2 regions of the Chromobacterium sp. FG89 genome follow, and region 1 is predicted to be linked to the other one. Evidence: riboswitches for the same ligand, from Rfam matches in the RefSeq annotation. Region 1 holds a riboswitch; the other holds the start of a gene.
The links. A riboswitch is a leader RNA that binds a small molecule or an ion and turns the genes downstream of it on or off. The one in region 1 is predicted to bind glycine.
Positions count from the first base shown of each region.

Region 2: linked by a shared signal. The riboswitch ahead of gcvT (glycine cleavage system aminomethyltransferase GcvT) and the one ahead of ACODRW_RS18290 (trimeric intracellular cation channel family protein) in region 1 are both predicted to bind glycine.

Region 1 is NZ_JBMDIQ010000020.1:26,066-30,242, forward strand. Features, by position in the region: gene ACODRW_RS18280 (aldehyde dehydrogenase) at 1-380, opposite strand, end outside; gene ACODRW_RS18285 (LuxR C-terminal-related transcriptional regulator) at 546-1,331, shown strand; gene ACODRW_RS18290 (trimeric intracellular cation channel family protein) at 1,366-2,100, opposite strand; glycine riboswitch at 2,300-2,482, opposite strand; glycine riboswitch at 2,484-2,570, opposite strand; gene ACODRW_RS18295 (DUF3141 domain-containing protein) at 2,707-4,177, opposite strand, start outside.
Region 2 is NZ_JBMDIQ010000018.1:73,715-77,891, forward strand. Features, by position in the region: gene gcvP (aminomethyl-transferring glycine dehydrogenase) at 1-250, opposite strand, end outside; gene gcvH (glycine cleavage system protein GcvH) at 374-760, opposite strand; gene gcvT (glycine cleavage system aminomethyltransferase GcvT) at 834-1,922, opposite strand; glycine riboswitch at 1,964-2,060, opposite strand; glycine riboswitch at 2,075-2,166, opposite strand; gene ACODRW_RS17320 (dihydroxyacetone kinase family protein) at 2,412-4,094, shown strand; gene ACODRW_RS17325 (M15 family metallopeptidase) at 4,138-4,177, opposite strand, start outside.

The sequences.
Region 1 (4,177 bases):
ACGCCGGCGGCGCCCGGCACATCGATATGGAGCGCATCGGCAATGGGCTTGCCGATGTCCAGGCAGTCCAGCAGCGCCAGTTCGTCGCCATGCCGGCGGATCAGCGCCGCCAGTTTTTGCAGCACGGTCTTGCGCTGGCGCGGGTGACAGCGCGACCAGACGCCGGATTCGAAGCTGGCGCGGGCGGCCCGCGCCGCCCGTTCGACATCGGCCTCGCCGCAGCGGGCGATCTCGGCCAGGGGCCGGCCATGGATGGGGCTGGTGTCGGTGAAGGTGCGCCGGTCGGCGGCGGGCACGAAGCGGCCGTTGATGAAGGCGAGGCAAGGCGAGCGCAAATCGGCGGCGCGGTCTTGCCAGTAGGCCAGATCCTGCATGGGCATGGCGATCACTCCTGTTCAGGCGGCGCGACGGGGTGGGGGAAGCGCTCACATCACGGCTGGTCTTGTCGCGCAGGCTGGAGCCATACTAGTCAGTCCCCTTGGCGGCGGACATCACGCGAAAGCGTTAGAGCGGAAGGCGGGACTAACCTGATCGGGGTAGCTGGCATGCAGCTGAATGTGGCGGATCTGGTGTTTCACCAGCAATTGGGGCGCTTGTTGGACGGCGTCGACAACGCGGCCTTTTGGCAAGGGTTGGCCGCGTTTCTACGGGAACGCCTGAGTTTCGATACCTGGGTGGCGGTGCTGTTTCGCCAGGAGGCGCCGCCGTGGGTGCTGGCGGATCACGCGGCCAATTACGCCGCCGACGATTTGTTCGCCGACTACCGGCGCGGCCTGTATCTGTTGGACCCGTTTTACGGTTTTGCGCTGAAGCGCCCGGCCGCCGGCGTGTACCGGCTGGACGAGGTGGCGCCGGACCGTTTCCGGGAGACGGAGTACTTTCGCCGTTACTTTTCGCGCAATGTGGTGGCGGATGAAATCCAGTTTCTGCAAGTGTTGCCGGAGGGCGTGCTGTCTCTGTCGCTGGGCAGCAAACGCCGCTTCAGCGAGCAGGAACTGGGCGTTTGCAATCTGTTCGCGCCCTGGTTGCTGCCCTTGTCGCGGCTGGCCGCGCGTCTGGACGAAGGGCTGCGTCAGCCGGCGGCCAGGACGGGCAGGCAGAGCCGCCGGGAACTGGAGGAGGCGCTGCGCGCGCAGGGCTCCTCGCCGTTGACCAAGCGGGAGGTGGAGGTGGCGCTGCTGATACTCGGCGGCCACTCCACCAAGGGCGTGGCGCGCGAGCTGGGCATTTCGCTGGAAACCGCCAAGGTGCACCGCCGCCATCTGTACGCCAAGCTGGGCGTGTCCAGCCAGGCGGCCTTGTTCCTGCTGCTGGCGGGGATTCAAGCCTGATGCCGCAGCGCAGCGGTGAAACAGTTAGGGTTAGTTAATGCAGGTCGTGCCGATACATGAACACCGGCAGCCGCCATTCGCGCCAGATGGCGGCCAGGCGGATGGCGAGGCCGACGGCGAAGCTGGCCAGCACGTTGAGATCGTGCGGCACGCCCAGCTTGATCAGGCCCAGGTAGAGCAGGGCCACGGCGAAGGAGACGCTGGCGTACAGCTCCTGGCGGAAGACCACCGGCACGCGGTTGCACAGCACGTCGCGCAGGATGCCGCCGGCAATGCCGGTGATCATGCCGGCCATCACCACCACCACCGGGTGGTAGTCCATGGACTGGGCCACGCCGCAACCTATGATGGTGAAGGCGATCAGGCCCAGCGCGTCCAGCACCAGGAAGACGCGGCTCAGGCGTTTCATATAGCGGGCCACGAACACGGCGGCCAGGCCGCCGGCGATGACCAGGCCGACGTATTCCGGGTGTTGGGTCCAGCCTATCGGGTAGCGGCCCAGCACGATGTCGCGCACGGTGCCGCCGCCCAGGGCGGTGAGGAAGGCGATGACGGTAACGCCGAAGATGTCCATATTGCGGCGGCCGGCCGCCAACGCGCCGGTCATCGCTTCCGCGGTGATGGCGATCAGATAGATCAGGGTAAGCATGTAGTTGCAATGGTCAAACAGGCTGGCGCCGAGGTGAGCGGCGAAGCCGGGTGGGAAAATGGGTTGGCAATGGGCGGGCCATGCCAGGTGGCGCGCAGCCTGGGCAAGCGTTTCGAACACGGGTTTTCCTTGAGAGCTGGTGCACGATCTGCTGCGCTGCGACGATACGGCGTTGAAACCCGCTTCGAAATGCTCATGTACCACGTGTACATTCCGCTTTCTCAGCTGTTTTCGCCTTGTCTCGTCCTTGCTCGCGAGATCGTGAGCACGTTCTGAGCACGGCCGGCGGGCCGCGCATGGGCGCGGCGCTGCCGGCATTGCCTCTCCCCTTGTCCTTTTACCTGAGAGTTAGATGACGGGCGCGGCCTGTGTGCGGGCCTTGCCGGGTGTCACTTGCCCCTTCGGTGGGCGGCTAAGGGCCGGTCACATCATCCGACGCGCTCTCGCTGAAGCGTAGCAGATGATGAACGGGCGCTTAGGGCCTCTCTCCAATCGGCTGGTATCCATGGGCTGCGGTACTGTTGCCTGAGCGATTATGGGAGTTTGCGTCTTCGGCGGGGGCGCATGCCCCTCTCTCCCGCAGCAGGCAAGGATATTAGCGTTTGCTGTATTGTTCAGTCAACGACTGTATACATGGGGCGAGGCAAAAATGTTGCAGTGCGGTATCAACATGAAAACGCCCGGACGGCGGTTTGGCTGTCCGGGCGTTTTTGCGCTGGCTGATGCTTAGTTGCTCGGCGTTTTGGGCTTGGCCGCGTCCTTGCCGGCGGCGGGTTTGCGCGCGGCCGGGGTTTTGGCTGCGGGGGCTTTGGCCACGCTGGCTTTGCCCGCTGGCGCTTTGGCGGTTTTGGCCGCCGGGGGTTTGCCGGGCGCCGGCTTGGCCGCGGCCGGTGTGCTGCTGGCGGGTTTGGCGGCCGGAGCGGGTTTGGCGGCAGCGGCGCTGGGCTTGCCGGCGGTGGGCTTGGCCGGGGCTTTGGCGGCCGGCTTGCGCGGCGGCGCCGCTTTCTTGGCGGGCGCGCTGGCCTTGGCGGCGGGGGCCGCGGCGGGAACGGTTGAGGCTGCCGCTATGGCCGGCTCGGCGGGCGGCAGGATGGCCGGCGCCGCCGGCGCGCGGGTGTCCAGTTGCAGCGCGTGGGCCGCTTGGTCCAGCCTGAGCTGTTGTTCCGGGGCGATGTCGCCGCTGAGCGCCAGCAGTTCATGCGCCAGCTGCCAGGCCTGGCGGCGGCGGTGTTCTTCCGGCAGCAGCTTGGGCAGGCCGGCCAGCGCGCGGGCTTCGTCCAGCCGCACCAGGAAAACCTGCTTGCGGGCGATGTCTTTCAGCTCCATCAGGGTCAGCGGGTATTCGTGGCGGATGTCGCGCATGATGCGGCGGATGGCGTTGAACGGGCGCTCGTCTATGATGCCGCGGCCAATCGCCACATAGGTGAGCAAGCGCACGAAGCCGTCGGCCAGGGAGCCGCTTTCGTAAGCGGGGTCCAGCACCTGGCGCTTGAGTTGCAGCCTTTCCTGTTTGTTCCAGCTGTCGCAGCGGGCGGCGCGGGCTTCGCGCGCGGGCTGCACGCCCACGACGGAGGCCAGCCACGGGGATTCGTACACGGCTTTGAAGCAGTGTTCGGTGGCGGCGTCGCGCAGGTCGCGGTAGCGGTCCAGGCTTTGCGTCATCCAGCTAGACCACTGTTCTTGCAACCGCCACAAGGGGTTGTCCGCGCTCACCGGCCGGCGGTGGGCGCGCACGTATTCCGCGGCGGGTTTGAGCCAGCCGAGCCAGGGATTGAGCGGGGAGATCAGCGTGCGTTCCAGCCGCGCCGGGTTGAGCTGGCGCAGCCATTGGGCGCTGGCTTCGTTGCTGACGGCGCGCACGGCCGGGGAAACGAAGCGGTTGTAAATGCCCTGGTTGATTTCGGAGACGCGGCGCACCGCTTCAAAGGCGCGTTCGTCTTCGCGGCCGTCGTCCAGCGCCAGGATGTCGGCCACTTCGCGGGCTTCGAAACGGATGATGTAGCGGCCCTTGATGTATTCCTGGCCGGGGGTGTTGGGGGCCACGTCTTCGATGACGGCCTCGTACAGGCCGGGGGCCAGCACGTCGATCAGGTCCAGCGCGCTGGCGAACTCGCTGTGCTCGCGGTTGGCGATGCCGGCGGAGACGAAGATGCCCAGGTGGCCCACCTTGTTGTGCAGGCAGTAAATGATGGTTTGT
Region 2 (4,177 bases), on a different contig from region 1:
CGATGAAGGATTTATTGACCACGTTCTTGGCGGCGACGGCCTTCAGCGCGGCCAGCGCCTCGGCTTCCGGCATCGGATCCGGCAGCTCCAGCTTGCGGTTCAGGTGAATGTCGGCCGGCAGCGTCTGCGCCACCAGTTCATCGATGGAGGCCACGCCGATGGCGGCCAACATTTGCTCGCGCTCGGCGTCGGACGGGCCGATGTGGCGGGAGATGAATTCTTTGCGGTTGAAAAGTTCGGAGAGAGACATGAGTACGGGGCCTTCTGTGCTTGCCGTCCGCGCCGCGGCTTGCGCGGCCAATCGGGTGTTGCTGGATATCCGGGCGAAAAAAACGCCTCGCGGTCGATTAGGACTGCGAGGCGGTTTTCACCATCAGGCGCCAATTTCCTTGGCGTAGGCGGCGGCGTCCATCAGGGCGTCCAGGTCCGCCGGATCCGCCGGCTTGATCTTGAAGAACCAGCCGGCGCCGTAGGGCTCGCCGTTGGCCAGTTCCGGTTCGGCTTCCAGTTCCTCGTTGATGGCCAGCACTTCGCCGGCAATCGGACAGTAGATGTCGGAAGCGGCTTTCACCGACTCCACCACGCCGGCCTGCTCTTCCTTGGCGAGCTTGGCGCCCACTTTCGGCAATTCGACGAAAACGATGTCGCCCAGCAGTTCCTGCGCGTGCTCGGTAATGCCCACGGTCACGGAGCCGTCGGCTTCCAGGCGCAGCCATTCGTGGCTTTCAACGTATTTGAGTTCGGCGGGGATGTTGCTCATGAGTGTCTCCAGTCAAATCCAGGTCTTAAACGATATTCCCGGCCGCGTCGCGCGGCCTGCCCAAGCACGCCGCTCAGGCGAAAACTTTTTTGCCGTTGCGCACGAACGGCATTTTGACCACGCGCACCTCGGTCAAGGTTCCGCGCAGGTCCACCAGCGCCGTATCGCCGGTGCCGGCCGGCACGCGCGCGATCGCGATGGAGTGTTTGAGGGTGGGCGAGAAGGTGCCGCTGGTGATCACGCCCTCGCCTACGCCTTCCACCACCACTTTCAGGCCTTCGCGCAGCACGCCGCGGCCTTCCAGCACCAGGCCCACTTGCCTGGTTTTCAGGCCGGCGGCTTTCTGCGCCTCCAGCGCCTTGCGGCCGATGAAATCGCGCTCCGCCGGTTCCCAGGCGATGGTCCAACCCATGCCGGCCTCCAGCGGGGAAACGGTTTCATCCATATCGTGGCCGTAGAGATTCATGCCGGCTTCCAGGCGCAGGGTGTCGCGCGCGCCCAGACCGATCGGCGCCACGCCGGCGGCCTGCAGTTGCTGGAAGAAGGCCGCGGCCTCGACGCCAGGCAGCATCACCTCCAGGCCGTCTTCCCCGGTGTAGCCGGTGCGGGCGTAGAACCAATCGCCGGCGGGCTGGCCTTGGAAGGGCTTCAAGGCCTGGATAACGTCGGCGAGCTCGGGCTTGACCGCGCAGACCTTGGCGATGGCCTGCGGGCCCTGCACCGCCAGGATGGACAGATCGCGGCGCACCTTGATGTCCACGTCGAAATCCGCCTTGCGCCCTTCCATCCAGGCCAGGTCCTTGTCGGTGGTGCCGGCGTTGATCACCATGCGGTAGCCGTAGGAGGTCAGATAGACGATCAGATCGTCCACCACGGTGCCGTCGGGGGTGAGCATGCCGGAATACAGCGCCTTGCCTTCGAAGCCGAGCTTGGCCACGTCGTTGGCGATCAAGCGCTGCAGCCAGACTTTGGCGTCCGGGCCGCTGATGTCCAGCACCGTCATATGGGAAACGTCGAACATGCCGGCGTCGCTGCGCACGATCTCATGTTCCTTGAGTTGGGAGCCGTAATGGATGGGCATTTCCCAGCCGGCGAAATCGACCATCTTGGCGCCGGCGGCGATATGGGATTCAAACAGGGGGGTGCGTTTCGGGGCCGTCATCGGTGCGTCCTTAGCAAAAGCGTGTAGTGTTGCTCTATTCCCTACACCCCTCTGTCCCTGCACCTGAGATTTTCCGGCCTTGCGGCCGTTAGCCCCTTCGGTGGGCATCCGCGGATGCCGCTCTCCAGATTCGGCGAACTGGCTGCGGCCAGTCCGATGATGCAGTCCTTTTGCCTGAGCGATTGCGGGTGCGCTTGCGCCTTCGGCGGTGGCGCGGACGGCCACTCTCTCCTGCATGACGAGCCAGATTATGGTTGCTGGGCCGGGGCTTGGCAAGCCGTGTTTATCTTCAACTTAAACAATGACTTAAAATATTCGAAATCGCAAAACATTGAACCGGCATTGCTTCGTTTAAGATCGATTACGAACATATTTCATTTCCTTATCGATCAAAAAATAGATGACCACCCCATTGCGCCGGCGCTGATCGTAAGATGACATCCATCTTGACCAAGCACGATCTCTATCCGATCTGGAAAGGAAACCGCGATGCGAAAACTGATCAACGATCCGCGCCATGTGGCGCGGGAGATGCTGGAAGGCCTGGCCGACACCCTGCCCGGCCTGGCGCTGCTCGAGGAAGAAAACGTCTTGCTGCGGGCGGACCTTCCCGCCGGCGGCCTGCGCGACAAGGTGGCGCTGATTTCCGGCGGCGGCAGCGGCCACGAACCGGCCCACGCCGGCTACATCGGCCACGGCATGCTGGACGCCGCCGCGGTGGGCGACGTGTTCACCTCGCCCAGCGTAGACACCGTGCTGGCGGCGATCCGCGCCGTCGCCGGCCCCAAGGGCGTGCTGCTCATCGTCAAGAACTACACCGGCGACCGGCTCAACTTCGGCCTGGCGGCGGAACTGGCCCGCGCCGAGGGCATCGCCGTCGACAGCGTGGTGGTGGCCGACGACGTGGCGCTTCGCGACACCGTGGAGCCGGCGCGCAGGCGCGGCATCGCCGGCACGGTGCTGGTGCACAAGATCGCCGGCGCGGCGGCCGCCTCCGGCGCCGGCCTGGCCGAGGTCGCCGCCGCTGCGCGGCAGGCTGCGGAACAAGTGGCCACCATGGGCGTGGGCCTGGGCGCCTGCACGGTGCCGGCCACCGGCCTCCCCGGTTTTCAACTGGACAGCGGGGAGGCGGAACTGGGCCTGGGCATACACGGCGAAGCCGGCGTGCGCCGCGTGGCGACGCCATCGGCCGCCGATTTGTGCGCAACGCTGCTGGATGCCATCTTGCAAGACCGCGGCTGGCGCTCGGGACACAGGGTGGCGCTGCTGGTCAACGGCCTGGGCGGCACGCCGCCGATGGAGCTGGCCATCGTCGCCCGCGCCGCGCTGGCTCATCTGCGCCTGCGCGGCCTACAGGTGGAACGCGCCTGGAGCGGCAACTTCATGACCGCGCTGGAAATGCCCGGCTGCTCCTTGTCCCTGATGGCGCTGGACGAACAGCGCCTCAACTGGCTGGATCAAACCACCCTGGCGCCGGCTTGGCCCGGCTCAGGCCGTCTGCCGGCGCAACGCCAGCTGCGCGCCGCGCCGCCGCGCGACGCTTTCACGCCCTCGGCCGCCGCGGCCGATCCCCGTTTGCGCACCGCGGCCTGGGCCGCGGCCGACGCGCTGGACGCCGCCGAGCCGCTGTTGACCGAACTGGACGGCGCGGCCGGGGACGGCGATCTGGGCGTCAGCATGCAGCGCGGCGCGGCCGCGATCCGGGCCTTGCCCGACAGCGCATGGAGCGACCCCGCCACGGCGCTGCGCGCGGTCGGCCAGGCCTTGCGCCAAGCCATCGCCGGCAGTTCCGGGCCTTTCTACTCCACCGCCCTGCTGCGCGCGGCGCGGCGGCTGGACACGACGACCCCGCCCACCCCGAAGGACTGGGCGGCCGCCTTTCTGGACGGCGTCGCCGCCGTCGCGGAACTGGGCGGCGCGCAAGTGGGCGACCGCACCATGCTGGACGCCTTGTCCCCCGCCGCCGACGCTTTCGCCTCCGCCCTGGACGCCGGACAGACTCCAGAGACGGCCTGGCGTTCGGCGCTGACAGCGGCGGAGCGCGGCTGCGCGGCAACCGCCTCCATGCGGCCGCGCCTGGGCCGGGCCAGCTATCTGGGCGAACGGGCGCTGGGCGTGCCGGACGCGGGTGCCAGCGCCGCGCTGGTCTGGTTGAAGGCGCTGACCGGCTAGCGCCAGGCCATGGGCCGCCGCGCCCCCGCGGCGGCCCTGGCGATCAGGCCGGTCTCTCCGGCTCGGCCTCCATCGACGGATAG